2 regions of the Pedobacter africanus genome follow, and region 1 is predicted to be linked to the other one. Evidence: riboswitches for the same ligand, from Rfam matches in the RefSeq annotation. Region 1 holds a riboswitch; the other holds the start of a gene.
What was found. Region 1 has a riboswitch for cobalamin ahead of metE (5-methyltetrahydropteroyltriglutamate--homocysteine S-methyltransferase). Riboswitches for the same ligand answer to the same signal wherever they lie in the genome.
Positions count from the first base shown of each region.

Region 2: linked by a shared signal. The riboswitch ahead of B9A91_RS15275 (DUF5074 domain-containing protein) and the one ahead of metE (5-methyltetrahydropteroyltriglutamate--homocysteine S-methyltransferase) in region 1 are both predicted to bind cobalamin.

Region 1 covers NZ_FWXT01000002.1:97,208-105,290, reverse strand. The annotation lists gene B9A91_RS14790 (TonB-dependent receptor) at 1-1,553, opposite strand, end outside; gene B9A91_RS14785 (hypothetical protein) at 1,815-2,186, opposite strand; gene B9A91_RS14780 (acyl-CoA thioesterase) at 2,258-2,647, opposite strand; gene B9A91_RS14775 (beta-ketoacyl-ACP synthase III) at 2,797-3,801, opposite strand; gene metE (5-methyltetrahydropteroyltriglutamate--homocysteine S-methyltransferase) at 3,855-6,173, opposite strand; cobalamin riboswitch at 6,356-6,547, opposite strand; gene B9A91_RS14765 (HAMP domain-containing sensor histidine kinase) at 6,607-8,083, opposite strand, start outside.
Region 2 covers NZ_FWXT01000002.1:213,494-221,576, reverse strand. The annotation lists gene B9A91_RS15285 (fibrobacter succinogenes major paralogous domain-containing protein) at 1-687, opposite strand, end outside; gene B9A91_RS15280 (DUF3857 domain-containing protein) at 828-4,556, opposite strand; cobalamin riboswitch at 4,682-4,873, shown strand; gene B9A91_RS15275 (DUF5074 domain-containing protein) at 5,021-6,124, shown strand; gene B9A91_RS15270 (hypothetical protein) at 6,197-6,919, opposite strand; gene B9A91_RS15265 (TfoX/Sxy family protein) at 7,020-7,376, shown strand; gene B9A91_RS15260 (DUF808 domain-containing protein) at 7,444-8,083, shown strand, end outside.

The DNA.
Region 1 (8,083 bases):
CTTACACTGGCGTGCAGGCTAAGAGCATCGCTAAAGGTATGGCTCAGTGCAATACGGGGTGTGGCCTGTGGATCAAACTTTTTAACGCCGCTTTGCTGCTGCTTTAAATAATCGTTCACCGCATAACGCATGCTGTTGTAGCTGAGGCCCAGGATTAAGCTGGTTTTCGGTCCGAGATTGGTTTCCGACTGATAGAAAAGTGAATATTGTCTGTTCCGATAATCGATGTTAGCGTTTATGGCCCCTTCTTTGCCCTGGGTGTTTACGTATTGTGTGCCTTTGGTTAGGCCCTCATTAAATTCTGCACCTATGGTAAAGCGGGTAGGCAACAGTGTAATACCCGGGTCATAGCTAAAACGGGTCCGGCCGCCATAGCTCTGGTAAAAATTCCGGATGTAGGCATATGGAAGCGGGTGATCCAGATCGTAAAAATAGGTAAATACACTTGTTGAATTGGAGAACTTGTCGTTGAAACGGTATTGCTGCCCCAAACCAATGCGGGTCCAGGTCTGATACCTCCCTGCCGCTTTATCCAGATTGGTTGTATTTGCCTGCAGGGGATCGGCCACTACCTGATCTGCAGTGAGCGATCCAGGGATCTGGGAGTGCTGGGTAGTCCTGTTCAGCATTAGGGTGATGATGCGCTTGTCGCTCGGAAAAAGCTGGAAGTTACCGGTCAGGAACCGGCGCATGTCGTTGCTATGCTTACGGTAGCCATCATATTCCTGCCAGCCATAAGAGACATAACTATTTACTTTGTCGCCCCCGCTGCGATAGGTAGTGGCCAGGCGGTGTAAGCCATAGGCGCCTACCAGGCCTGATGCCTCCAGGCTCTGTTCCTGGTAAGGTGCACGCTGTAGCTGGAAGTTGATCACGCCTGCAGTTCCTGCCCCATAAATACTTGATGCCGGGCCTTTAATCACTTCGGCCCTCCCAATACTATTTACATCCAGTGCTTCAATACGGGTAGTACCATCTGCCTCGGTAACCGGAATTTCGTTCACATAGATCTTCACACTCCGGACACCATATGCTGCGCGCACGCCGTTTCCACGAATGGAAATCCGGGCCTCTGAAAGCGTACTCTGGTCCATGCGTACACCCGGAATCGCATTTAGTGCCGGCTGTAAGGAAACTGCGTTTCCACGATTAATGTCCCTTGCGGTAATCAGGGCAATACTACCTGCCGTTTCCTTATTGGTTTTGTTTTCGTTATAGCCGGCCACCCGCACCTCATTCAGGCTCAAACCATCAGCCTCCAGCTGTATGTTGAGCTCATTTTCGTGTCCGGATATTTTTACCAACTGGGTCCTGTACCCTGGCAGCACAGCGGTAAATTTACCATCTGGCTGCAGTGCGGCTATCTCAAAAAAGCCTTTGGCGTCCGACTTTGTCAGTTCCAGGGCTTCTACATTGAAAAGCATGACCCCGGCCAGTGGCTGCCGGGTCTGGGAATCATATACGTGGCCATTTACGACCTGTTTTTGGGCATTCGTCTGCAAAAAAAGCATGACCAGCCCTATGGATAGAATTAAATATCTTAAAGGGTTCATTATTAAAATTGATACAGCTATCCCTATCTACCTTCAAAAAAGAATAAAAAGGAATAGACGGAAATTCAAGAAAAATTAACTGATTGTTTCTATCAGAACGCAAAAGCAAGATGTAAACAAGATATTTAATACAATGATAGACTCACAAAAAAACTCCTGCTATGTTGCTGTGCTACTAAATAGAAAATTTACCTTCTCTGAAGAGGCATAGGAATAATTGGCGCTCTTCGCGCCATTTGTTCCAGCCTCAGAAGAGAACGGTTAATTTTCCTTTGGCGGATGAAATATCGCAGCCGAGTGCCTTGGCAAAGCAAAAGGGATTTCTGCTGCCCTTGAAGGCCTCAGGTGCTTAACAGGCGAAGTACAAACCAATTTCTGAAACACAACCGCATCCTGTATCTGTACTTTTTGCGAAGATCGTTCCTGTTTTTCCTCTTTCTCCTGGGCCTGTTTCAGCTTTTTCATCAGATAGCACTTCCCATTACAATGCATCTCGGGCTTATCCCTATTGATACACAGCTCTTTGGCAATGTAATTCCGATTGGCTTCGAAACCGAGATAGACGAACAGATTGCTGCAATTTGCACTGAGCAAACTAAATAAAAGCAATATGGAAAGTGGTTTCAACAGCATTTTGCTGCAAAGGTAAGCATCATGACGGATGATTCCTTATAAAAGTAAAAGAATTCCTAAAAAAGGGAAGCCTATCCCCTGAAAACAGGAACAGGCTTCTTATGCTCATCTATGGCCACAAAAGAGAATTCGCCGGTTACGGCTTTTTCTCTGATGTCTGAATACATTTGTTCGATATAGATCTCTACCTTTACCTTCAAACTGGTATTGCCAATGTGGCTTACCCTGCCAATGAGCTCTACAATGGTACCTGCAGGAATCGGCTTATTGAAATCTATCCTGTCGCTGCTTACCGTAACCATACGCTGTCTGCTAAACCTGGTCGCGGTAATAAAGGCCACTTCATCCATCATGTGCATGGCCGTGCCACCGAACAGCGTATCATAATGGTTGGTTGTATTTGGAAAAACTGCTTTAAAAATCCGGGTCTCGGATTCCTGTATTTTATCTTCTATTGTCATTTAGTATTTTGTTGTGATACTGACTGACCGGCCGGCAAATGCTGAGCAAGCCATGCAATAACAAGAAATTTACCTTCTCTGAAGAGGCATAGGAATAATTGGTGCTTTTCGCGCCACTTGTTCCGGCCTCAGAAGAGAACGGTTAATTTCTACTTCTCTCTGAGTGTGCCCCACTTCAGGTAAGTTGCCCCCCAGGAGAAACCAGCGCCAAATGCAGTCAATATCATTTTATCACCGTATTTAAAATCATCTCTAAAATCCCATAGGCACAACGGAATAGTGGCAGCGGTGGTATTTCCATAACGATGAATGTTTACTTTAACCTGTTCGGCAGATAAACCCAGGTATTCTCCTACAGATTGAATAATCCTTAGGTTTGCCTGGTGCGGAATCAGGTGGTCGATCTGTGAACTCACCAGGTCGTTCGATTTCAGCACCTCATTGCAGGTATCTGTCATACCCTGAATGGCAGCCTTAAATACCACGCGGCCATCCTGACGCACATAATGCAGTTTATCATCGAGCGTAGCCTGTGAAGCCGGGAATTTAGAGCCCCCGGCAGTAACGATCAGATTTTCTTTACCAGAGCCATCTGTTCTGAAAAAGCTGTCCATTAAGCCTACCGGCTCTTCGGTCTGCTCCAGTAAAACTGCGCCGGCACCATCTCCAAAAAGGATGCAGGTATTGCGGTCTGTATAGTTTACAATTGAGCTGTTTTTATCGGCCCCGATCACGACTACTTTTTTACAACGGCCGCTTTCAATCATGCTGGCACCGAGCGTAAGGGCATATAAAAAACCACTGCAGGCAGCATTGGTATCAATACCCCAGGCATTTTTTAGCCCCGCCTTCTCACACACCATGCTACCCGTGCTCACCATTACATAATCTGGTGTAGAGGTAGACACGATCACGCAATCAATTTCGTCCGGACTCACATTACCGTCTTCCATCAGTCTTTTAAGGGCGTAAGTCGCCATATCTGAGGTTGCAATTTCAGGGTCGTTCACAATCCTTCTCTCCTTTATCCCGGTCCTGGCAACAATCCATTCATTATTGGTATCCACCATTTTTTCGAGGTCATGGTTACTTAAAACCGTATCCGGAACATAACCCCCAACCGCGGTAATCACCGCATTTTTCCTTATTCTCATTTGTGCGTACGTAATTCTGTAAAAGAAGGCAGGCATACCGCCTGCCTCTTTTTTTACAAAGTTACAGCTTCTTCCACAGATTCCCGCAGTACTTTTGCAGCAGCTACCATTTCTGTTAAAGCTTTTTTTGTTTCAGCCCAGTGCCTGGTCTTTAAGCCGCAATCAGGGTTTACCCACAGCTGTGCCGCAGGGATAACCGATCTGGCCTTTTCCAGTAAGGCAACCATTTCTTCTTTAGCGGGTACGCGTGGAGAATGGATATCGTAAACACCCGGACCGATCTCATTCGGATACTTAAAATCAGCAAATGCATCCAACAATTCCATTTGGGAACGCGAGCATTCTATGGTGATCACGTCTGCATCCATATCGGCAATGTGCTGAATGATGTCGTTAAACTCCGAATAACACATGTGTGTATGGATCTGGGTATCGTCTTTCACCCCGCTTGCAGAAATACGGAAAGCCTTGACCGCCCATTGCAGGTATTCCTGCCAATCGGACTTGCGCAGCGGCAGGCCTTCCCGGATGGCGGGCTCATCAATCTGAATGATCTTAATTCCCGCTTTTTCCAGGTCGTTCACCTCGTCCCGGATGGCAAATGCAATCTGCGTGCAGGTTTCAGATCTGGGCTGGTCGTTACGAACAAAGGACCATTGCAGTATGGTAACAGGGCCGGTAAGCATACCTTTTACCCATTTTTTGCTGAGCGATTGTGCATAAGCCGACCAGCGTACCGTCATAGGCTCCGGACGGTAAACATCCCCATAAATTACCGGTGGTTTTACACAGCGGCTGCCATAGCTTTGTACCCAGCCATTTTTGGTAAAGGTAAAGCCGGCCAGCTGCTCCCCAAAGTACTCTACCATATCGTTGCGTTCAAATTCGCCATGTACCAATACGTCAATCCCAGCTTCTTCCTGAAAACGGATGGTTTCTTCAGTTTCCTTTTCAATCAGTGCATCATATTCAGCAAGGCTCAGCTCTCCTTTTTTATACCTGGCCCTCCAGCTGCGCACCTCTGATGTCTGCGGAAAAGAACCTATGGTTGTTGTAGGAAACAACGGCAGTCCCAATGCCTCCTGTTGCAATTTCTGGCGCAGGGCAAAGGGATTACCGCGCTGATCGTCTTTTACTGAAATTGCTGCCAGCCGCTCCTTTACAAAAGCTTTATGAATCAGGGCCGATGTTTTCCTGCTTTGATGTGCTGCTTCATTTTCTTTTAATTTAGCAGCTGCTGAGGGGTAGTTGGCAGCAATTTGCTTCAAGCTAACTATTTCATCCAGCTTTTGCCGGGCAAAAGAAAGCCATTGCTTAATTTCGGGGGTCAGGACTTTATCATTGTTTTCCAGCTCCAGGTCGCATGGCGAATGGATCAGGGAGCAGGACGAACCGATAATCAACCTGTTTTCCTTTACCCTATCCAATGCTGTTTCAATTAATGACAAGCTGGCCTTGAAATCATTCTTCCAGATATTACGTCCGTCAACCAGTCCCAATGAAAGTTTCATCTGATCTGGCAGATCGGCCAGTACAGTTTCAAGCTGCTCCGGACTGCGTACCAGGTCTATGTGTATGGCTTGTACCGGCAGGGAGGCCGCAAGTGCTGTATTTTCCTTTAACGCACCAAAATAGGTAGCCAGTAAAATTTTCAGCTTGGGGAACTGCTTTTTGATCTCGGCGTAAACGTAAGCATAAGCTGCCTTGTCTTTTCCTGTAAGGTCCAGGGCCAGAAAAGGCTCATCAAACTGTACCCATTCCACGTGTTGTTCTTCCAGTTTTCTGAGGATTTCCAGGTATACCGGAAGCAGATTTTTTACCAGATCTACGCGCTCAAAACCACTTTCTTTCTCCTTGCCCAGCAGCAAATAGGAAACAGGGCCAATAATAACCGGTTTGGTATTAATGCCCAGCCTTTTGGCCTCATTGTATTCATCCAGGATTTTAGTTGAAAACAGTTTAAACTGCTGGTCTTTTGTAAACTCCGGAACAATGTAATGGTAATTGGTGTCAAACCATTTGGTCATTTCCATGGCAGTAATGTCCAGTCCATCTTTCTGATACCCCCTGGCCATTGCAAAATACAGGTCGAGTTCAGAATTGCCCTTGTTCAGGATCACCTCATGGTAACGCTTAGGGATAGCGCCTACAGTGAGCGAAAGGTCCAGCACCTGGTCGTAATACGAAAAATCGTTGGATGGGATGAGGTCAATCCCGGCGGCTTTTTGCAGTTCCCAGTTGTGTTTACGGATGTCCCTTCCAGTTTGCACCAGGCTTTGGATAGAAGAATTACCTGACCAATATTGCTCGCAGGCTTTTTTGAGTTCTCTTTTGCTACCAATGCGCGGGTAGCCCAGATTGTTTGTTAGCATTTTCTTGCTTTTTAATTGATGAAAAAATCAGTTAAAAGCTCTTTGCTGAAATCTCAATGCTGATGCGATAGTAAAAAGAAGGAAAATGGATGTAGCCTAAGCAGGAAACAGCTCCTGGCGTCAATATGACGGGAGTAACCAAAGACTGACACCAAAAAACCTCTGCTTCAAACCGCGAAAGCAATGTCAATTCGGTAAGGGCAGGTCTCCTGACTTGTAACATTTTTACCATCCTTCCCATTCCCCAGGGGGAACAGTGGATATGCTAAGGGTAAAAACTCTTTGTGTTACTTACAGTTGCGCGACAGTTCGTGATTTACACACGATTCCCTATTAATCTACAATTAAGTAAAACCATTACCGGTTGATGAAAGAAATAATTAAAGAACTTATCCCTGCAAAGGTAAGCTAAAAAACTGATTATAAGAAGCCATCAGGATGCTATAGGTAATGAAAAACAAAATTTACTGCCCTCTCCCAATGCACTCTCTACCCATATATTACCCTCTTCGGCGGTAATAAAATCTTTGGAGATGGCCAGTCCGAGGCCCGACCCTGATTTATTATTGCCATCCGTTGGCACCTGGAAGTACTTATCGAACAAACGTTTCTGATACTGTTCTTCAATCCCCTTCCCAAAATCGCGGACCGAAAACTCTATGGCACCGGCATTTTCAATAACCTGTACAATGACCTTTGATTTTTCAGGACTGTAGCGCAGTGCATTTGATAAAAAGTTGACCAGTACCCAGGCTGTTTTTTCTATATCTACATTGACATGAGGAAGGTTGTTCTTCGAAACCAGTTCCAGTTCTATAGATTTCTGCTCGGCCTGGAACCTTACAGCATCCATGGCATAAATGGCGATTTTGCGGGGATCAGATTTTACAAAGTTCAGCTGCAGGTTCCCGGTTTCTACCTGTGCAAGGTCAAGCAGTTCACTAGTGATCTTTAACAGGCGACCGCAATCTTCCCTGATGTGCTGTACCAGTTCTTTCTGCTCGGCATTCATGGCACCCACCCTTTCATCGTCCATCAGTTTTAAGCTCATTTTAATAGAAGAAATAGGGGTTTTCAGCTCATGTGATACGGTAGCGATAAAATTGGTCTTGGCCTCATCCAGTTCTTTAAACTGGGTAATATTTTTAAGGATATAAACCTGTCCCGCGGCTTTGCCGGTTTGCAGCACTGCATTGTCGCCATTATCATCATAATTGGGTACTATTATTTCCCTGCGTTCAAGCTGGAAATAGGATTCTTTATGATCGGCATAAATTTTCATGGGTTTATCTGCCCCATTTTCCTGTAAAATGCGGTTTAGGAGGTCGTTCTTTTTCCGCAGTTCCATGGCATCCATACCCAATACCTGCTGCTGCTCAAAGTTCATCAGCTGTGCCGCTACCCTGTTCATGAAAAGGACCTCCTGTTTTTCATTTAACCCGATAATGGCATCCTGCATCTGCTCTATAATGGTCTCAATCCTTAGCTTTTCCGATTGTATTTTGGCCAGGTTACTGCTCTCCCATTTGTTCAGTTCGGTGGCCATCAGGTTAAAAGAGGCTGCCAGTTCCGAAAATTCATCAGAGCCTTTAAATTCCAGTCGCTGTTTATAATTTTTCCGGCTGATCTCGCGGATCGCATCAGCAAATTCGCGCAGCGGGTTGGCCACAAAACCAGGGAAGTTCACAATAAATGAAAACAGGATCAGGAAACACACCGAAGCTGCAAAGATCACATACATCGCTGCCCGCTCTATCGAAGCCTGAGCAGCCGAATTTTTCCTTACAATAGCATTCATGTTCAAATCGTCGATGTGCTTTAACTGCCATCTAACCTTATTTAAAGCCTCTTGTTTTTCGCTGAGGGAAACTGCCGGATTCACCATAAGTGTGTAAGCAGATTTCAGAGCT
Region 2 (8,083 bases), 120 kb from region 1:
GTTCTCCATCATCCAGGTTTGCGTGCCTATCTTAATGGTTTTATATACGTTACCATCAATATCGGTTACCGTATTTTCCACAACAGGAGGATCAATCACCACCAGTTCGGCACTAAGCGTACAAGCCTTATAGATTCCGCTCTCGGCCTGAGACCAGGTGATCACTGTTTTTCCTGCAGATTTAATCTGCACCGTTTTTCCCACCACACTGGCAACATTCGGATGGCTGCTGGTGTAGGAAATGGTCCCATCGCTATTGGTAGCGGGGCCTGCAATCTCAAACGGTGCATCACCCACTTTCTTTTCAGGGAGGGTAAAAACACTGGTTACAGGGCTCATCTTCTGGCCAATTTGAAAAGTTGCTTTTATTGAATCTCTCTTAAATGTATTGGTAGCGAGCTGTACCGCAGTAATGGTGCAGTTACCGTTGCTCCTGATTGTAACCACGTTACCTTTTATATTCACTACTCCGGTATCGCTTGTTTTAAATATAAAACTTCCATCGCTTTTACTTTTTGGATTAACCAATGTAAAAGCTGCTTCTCCCATTCTTTTTGCTCCGATACTAAAATCACTTAAGTCCGGAGAAAGTAATTCAGGCTCAATCTCCTGTTTAATGCAGCTGCTCAGCTGGAGCAGGAGAATGCACGCGAGAACGTTTAAGAGAACGTTTGATAAATACTTCATGTTTGGTTTGTTTGACTCCCTACATGCAGATGTTATGCCGTTCGTTAAATATGCATTTAAAACTTGTTTTCAATACCTGAGTTGTTCCGGTAATTTATTTATGGAGAAATAAATACACAGAATTCCCCGTTTCATTTTATTTATTTCATTGCCAGCTGCTGTTCGTCGGCTTCAGCAATTTGCTTATAAGACGCATTAAAAGATTCTACCTTATCCAGGGGTACAAAATCATTTTTTAACATGAAGCTTCGCTTCAAAGAAATTTTATTACCGCTTTGCGTACTTTCCAGTTTAAAATCCACAAAGTCATTGGAAACATGAATATTCTTAGGTATCTGTACCAGGCTCATATCAGCAGGCAGTTCCAAAGTTAATTCCTGTCTGGATTCATCCATTGAGAATAGCTGCGTAAGGTCTATACCAAATTTCCGTTCGGGAAGAATCTGCAAATTGGAAGCAGAGATCCTGTTAGACCAGGGAATAGAAAAAATCATCATTCCGGCTACAGGTTTATTTACGTTGATCAGCTTATAGGAACTGGAAGTGCCCAATGTATCTGAGGTTGCACCGGAAGCATCAAGATTGGTAAAACTAAGCGAATAAACTTCGTTTTCAGGGTAAACTGCACTGATCTGCTCTTTCATTTTCTTTAGCTGGTCCTTGCTGCTGAGATCTGTAAATACAGAACGCAGGTAACTTACCGCTGATCCGGTATTTTGATTGGTTTCAGAAACCATCATATTGGCATTGTCAATTTTCACTACCGTTTGATAGCTGAAGGTATTGCGCCCCCTCAGTGAAGGATTAAATCTGATCAGTTCATTGGACGCTTTATTAATCTCCAATACGTTCGAATTGATAAAACCAGTGTTAAAGGTGTTAAATGGCAAACTTCCTGAAGTAAGCTCCACCCAGTAATCCTGCTTATTTATTATTGCCTTTGCAATGCAATGGTTAAAGTCTATACTAGGAAGCGGCAGGGTACTTTGCCCGTTATCGCGCGTGCTTACCAAAGCCAGCGTCGCATCTATTCCCGCCTCTTTACACATGGCTACAAATAGTGTAGAAACATCCTTACAGTCGCCAATGCGTGTATTGATCACTGAAGCGGGATTCTGAGGAATTACTCCATTTTGTCTGAAAGGTATTGAGCTATAAGCAATGTTACGCGTGATGTAATTATAGATCATCTTGATTTTTGTAAGTTGATCTGTATTTTTCTGATTGGCAAAGAGCTCTTTCACCACCTGCTTTACCTCATAGCTGCTACGTGCCTTTGCCGTTGCAATATTGTTATACCAGTCTGCAACGAACTGCCAGTTTGGGATAGAAGACACATAGAGTTTGTTTACTACATCTTCAGAAGGAGGCATTTTATCTTCATAAAGCAATGCTTTCTGATTTTGCTGTTCCCATACATAAAGGTCGAACTCGTCCTTTTTTGTCTTTACAGGATCGATTGGATTTTTTGAAAAGACATACTTAAACGGCTTATTCTGGTGTATCAGTAAAGCATATTTCTTATTGATGAAAGACAAGCCGTAGCTGAAATAAAATGAATCTGAGAATTGTGAGGCCATTTGCCCACTCGAATAGTTTTCAATCGTATACCTGAGGTTCACTACATCACCTACTTCAAGATTGGTAAACACCAGGTGGTTCTGATTTTGTTCTGCCGGCACCTTAGTCCCGTTAGCCTTAATAACCTCAGCAATTTCAACATTATAGTTCTGATCATTATTATAGGGTATATAATACTCAGTAAAAGATTCCAGGCCCTTTTGGGTAAGCACTTTTGTCACATCAAAATGTTTTTCTTCGGATCCGCCATGTTCATAAACTACCTTCTGCACTTCTCTGTGCAAAACGAGCAACTGGTCCTCAGGATAATTACTCGCTTTTGGTGCAGCGCCGATAATCGTTTTGATATCCGGCTGCTCAAAATAATCAAAAACAGCTTTTTTCTGTTGTAATCTCCTCAATTCCTGTATAGCGTCATAATTGTTCGGATTTATCTGTAGCGTTGTAGTATAGGCCTGGATACTTTTTTCCTTTTCTTTATTTGCGTTGTATATGTGGCCAAGTGAAGCATAGGTATCGGCGTCATTGGGATCGATCTGTAAAGCTTGTAAGTACACTTTCTCTGCATCAGCATATTGTTGCAGGTTATAATACTGCGCCGCAAGGTCTGTATATACAGCAAAAGCTATTGGATCGTTCTTTATTTCGTCCTTATAAACTGATAACCCCTTTTCTGTCTCTCCCTTATCAAAATAGAGCTGGGCCAAGTATTTTGCTGAAGAGTAATCATCGTTTTCAGCAACATATTTCTCTAAAATTGCTGTTGCATTCGGGTTCTTTTTAACTTCTTTTTCGATAGCATATTTCACCCCTACAATATCCGGAAAGTTTGGAAACCGCAGGTATGATTTTTCTGCAAGATCAATTGTCTCCTGGTGGTTTTTGAGTTTCCCTGAAACAGCAATTTTTTTCATGTAGATATTTTCATTCTCGCCGTATATCTTTTCCAGTTTGGTAATAATAGCAGCTGCATTATTATAATCTTTCTGGTTGAGATACTCGTTGTAAATAAGCTCAAGTGCGTAAGCGCTTTCAGGATCATTCGTTTTAATGGCTTCCTGGAGCATCTCAATACCTGTTCTGTTGTCTACTTTCGAAAACAGATCTATAAACATTATATTCAGATAGGTACTCTGCGGAAATTGCTTCTTTAGCTTTTCAAGCAAGATTCTGCATTCATAAATATTGCCCAGTCTGAGGTAAAGCTTTGCAAGCATCAATTGGTTAAGGTAGTTATTGGGTTGCCTTTTCAGCTCTGTTTCAAAGTAATTAAAGGCCACAGGTTTTATATTGGTAGATACAAAAGCTGTTTCCCTGGTATACTTTTGAGGTGTGGCTGTAGTACTGATATTGGTCAGTGCTTTTCCTTTTTCGTCCGTTATACGGATCATAAAATTAGACCTGTTCGCATAACTCTCCCCGATCTGAACAAGTATCCTGTTATACCCTTCATTCAATTTTATTGAATTGATATAGGAATCCAGGTCGTTATTTCTCTCTTCGGCTTCGCTAAATATCAATTGGTCATTTACCCAGACCTTAACAGAACCAGAAACACCTGTCCTTAACTGAGCCGTAATACTTGCAGGGCTTTTTACAAAGGTCTGTGCAAACTGAATAGAATTTTTATAGCTGTTATAATATGAAAAATCAAACCATTTGTCTAGCCTCGTATAAGGCACGGTTCTCCAGCCAAACCGCCGGTTGTTTTTCCCGGAAAAACTCGCCTCAAGTTCCGGGTGGTCTATAACATCATATACCTTGTCAAATCCACTGGTAGAAACATTCTCATATTCACCTGTAATTAACCAGTTTTCAAGTTCCCCAAGCTGCGCATAAGCCTTATTTGCCAGTTCATAATTTTTATGCTCCTGGTGATGTTTTCCGATTAGCGAAAAAGCCATTGCGGGCAGCGTTCCGTCAATGTCTTTTCTTTGGGTTAAGTTGGTGTAATGCGACATCTGCGCAGCAGATTTTTTGTGCCCGCTATAATTTGCTGCACTTCCCCATAAGGCAAACAAATAGGGTTCCGGCTTTTTAGAACCTGTATAAAGTTTATTAAGATAGGTAAAAGCCTCATCATTCCGCCTGTCCATCTCCGAGATAAAGCATAGACCTATACAGGCATCATTAAGTGTTTTCGGATCTTTCAGGAGCTGTAAGAACAGGCCACGGGAAGTCTGACGGTCATTTTGAAAAAACTTATTCCATGCATTGTTGACGGTAACCTGCGCACTTAATTTTGTACCTAAGCACAGGGAGAGTATTAAAAGAGATTTAATTTTCATTTAGCGTATAACTGGTTAGAGTGGTTTTATTGTCAATTATAGAAAAAAAACTTTACTTATCTTACTCTGGATGCCTTTTGTTCGGCTTTAGCCAGGTAATTTTTACCAGATGTCCCTTATTTTATTACCTTTGCAACGCTTTTGGTTCCCGGATCTACACCCGGGATTAAAAGGGAATACGGTGAAAATCCGTAACTGTCCCGCAACTGTAAGCGCTTAAACGGTTTTCTAATCTGGCCACTGTTCCACATAAGGTGTAATGGGAAGGCGGAAAACCGGGCGCAAGTCAGGAGACCTGCCTTCAGCATTAATGATTTCATAGCTTTCGGGGATTGAAGCTGGAATGAGAACACGATTGATACTAATAGTAACCTATTGATGCGTTATTGTACTGTATTTATTGCATGTCCGTTCGTTTGCCATTTTTCCGACAGCGCAAACTGTAACAAACAATAAATAAATACATGAAACACTTAAACATTAAACAACTTTTTGCTGCCGGGCTTCTTTTAACTGCAGCCTTACAAGCCTGTAAAAAGGAAAACACTGACCCTACCCCTGTTGATCCGGAAGTGGCCCCTTATGAAAACGGTTTCTTCATCATTGGTGAAGGGTCTATAGGGAAAAACTCTGGCGCTGTTAATTTTTACAGATATGGGGATGATACCGTGGCAGTAAGGGCATATGAGAAAGAAAACCCTGATAAAATATTATCCAATGCTGCTAAAACAAGCACACTGCAATTTGCTTCAGTAATCAATGGCAGCATTTACCTGATGTGTAAAATGAATGGCCCTATTGTGAAAGTAAATGCATTAACCCTGAAAGAAGAGGCCCGTTATGCGCCAGAAACCAGCAACTGGAGAAGCATGATACAGGTGGATGGTAACCGCGGATTGGTAAGTGCAAACGATGGTGTATACCAGGTAGATCTGGCCTCACTTACCATACAAAACAAATTAACCACTGTAGGTGCTGTAAATACAGGCGACATGTGGAAAAATGGCAATTATGTTTATTTACTGCAAAGTAATGGAGCTCAAATTGTCAATGCCGGCAACTATTCACTGGTAAAAAGCTTTTCCAATATCAACCGCGGATTTGCACAAACGCCAAACGGTAAAGTATGGGCCTCTACGGGCAGCCGTCTTATTGCAATAGACAACAACCTGGATACAACCGGTGTAGCGCTTAAAGTAAGTGTTGGCTCATTTGGCCTGGATGCGCCAACCCGCCTTACCGCTTCTACAAAAGAAAATGCTGTTTTTTATCATTCAGGAAAAGCCATTTATAAATACGTAGATGGCAATACCGCATCGCTGGCACAGCCTTTTATTACCATTGCAGAAAATTCCTTTATGGTTTATGGCGCTATCAGGTATGATAAAAACAAAGATTATATTGTTGTAAATGGGATACAAGGCTATGGCGCCGCATCAACCGTTAATTTCCTGCTGATTTACAACGCTTCAACCGGTGAACTGGTTAAGAAAATCAAATATGGCGGAGATGGGGTTACTACTGATTTTACCAAGATCTATTTCCCTAACCTTACAGTTTTCCACTAAATAACCCAAATGAGAAAGGGGCTGTATCATAGGTAAATGATGCAGCCCCTTCTAATTCTAATATGGTCGGATTTAATTCTTCAGTTTCACTACAGGCTTGCCATTTACACATTCTATCTTTTCTACCTGCGATTTGTTCGGAACATAATCAGCCGGTGCTTGCTCGGTAATAATCCTGGCCCTTAACCTATTGTAAAGCGATATTTTTTTCTTAAGTACCGAATAATCCCTGGACCTGAGATAAGGTACATATTCTACGTTTCCTATTCTATCTTTAATTAAAACGGTATAGGTCCAGTCTGCTTCACCGGTGCAGGTCTGCGCATCTATGATAGTTTTTATTTCCTGGTAAGTCTGGTCTGCAAGTGGCTTGGCCTCTTCGATACTGATATTCTGAGAGGTAATCAGTTTGAGGTCAAAGGAATTACAGATTGTTTTTATAGGCTGCTCTGCTATCCAGTAAGACTCAAAGCAAGGATCAATGATAATACCTTGTTTTACCATCGCATCGGTTTGTCTGCGCAGCAAATCAAAATATTCTTTTTTTAATTGCTCAAACCGGGTCAGGTCTGAAGACTTAACAAGATAATAAGCTGCTGAACAGCCCTCAGAAATTTCTTTGACGGCTACATCGTTTAGCTGGGCACAGGGTATACCAGCGCTCAATGTTTTAATTTCATTCAGCTTGGCTTCAGCCATATTTCCTAGTTCAGTAACTGTAGGCCCTTCTTTCTTTTTACAGCTTACAACAAATAATACAGCAACAGCAAGGATAATGGTTAATGGTTTGATCATACAATTAATGGTTGGTTTGGTGCTTATACGTAACAAAGTAGCCAAACGCTACACATCGGTTCAAATTTATTACATTTGAAGCACAGCTAAAACCAAAACTATGGCCTACAATGAACAGCTAGCTAATCGTGTGCGCATCCTGCTCTCCGACCGTGATGATGTGACGGAAAAGGAAATGTTTAGCGGAATATGCTTTATGGTGGATGATAAAATGTGTATCTGCGTTTCGGGTACAGAACTCTTGTGCCGCATTGGTGCAGAAAAAGTAGAAACAGTATTGGAAGAAGGTAACTGCAGGAATATGATGAGCAATGGCCGCGTGATGAAAGACTATGTTTATGTAGAGGATACAGCCTTAGATAACCAGAACAAACTAAAATACTGGCTAGACCTTTGCCTGGCTTTTAACCCTAAAGCAAGGTCATCAAAGAAAAAAACCAAACCGGGCACATCATAAATTATCATCTTTTTTTCCCAATATCAGGTTTAAAGGATATTTTGCGGCTTTATTAATGAAATAACATATGGCTTCAGGCATTTTTGCGATTTTAGACGATATAGCTGCCTTAATGGATGATGTTGCGGTAACAGCTAAAATTGCAACAAAAAAAACAGCGGGAATTTTAGGAGATGATTTGGCGGTAAATGCAGAAAAAGCTACCGGTTTCCTTTCTTCAAGGGAACTACCTGTACTGTGGGCAATTACCAAAGGTTCTTTCATCAACAAACTGATTATTGTTCCGATTGCACTGCTGCTAAATGCATTTTTCCCGATTGCCATTAAAGTCATCCTGATCCTTGGAGGGGTTTACCTGGCCTATGAAGGCGTAGAAAAAATAATCGAATACTTCTTTCACCGCCAGAAAGAAGGCCATGAGGTAGTGGCTGAAATTAAACAGGATGGTAAGGATGCTGAAAAAGCAAAAGTAAAATCGGCCATCATGACTGATTTTATCTTGTCTATCGAGATTGTAATCATCGCCTTGGGAACCGTGCTTACAGAAAGCCTTAGCCTGCAGATCCTAACCGTATCTGTGGTGGCTTTACTGGCTACAGTTGGTGTTTATGGTATAGTTGCCATCATTGTACGAATGGATGATGCAGGCTATAAACTGATCAAACGCTCGGGCGACAAAGGCCTGGTTGCCAGCATGGGCCATATAT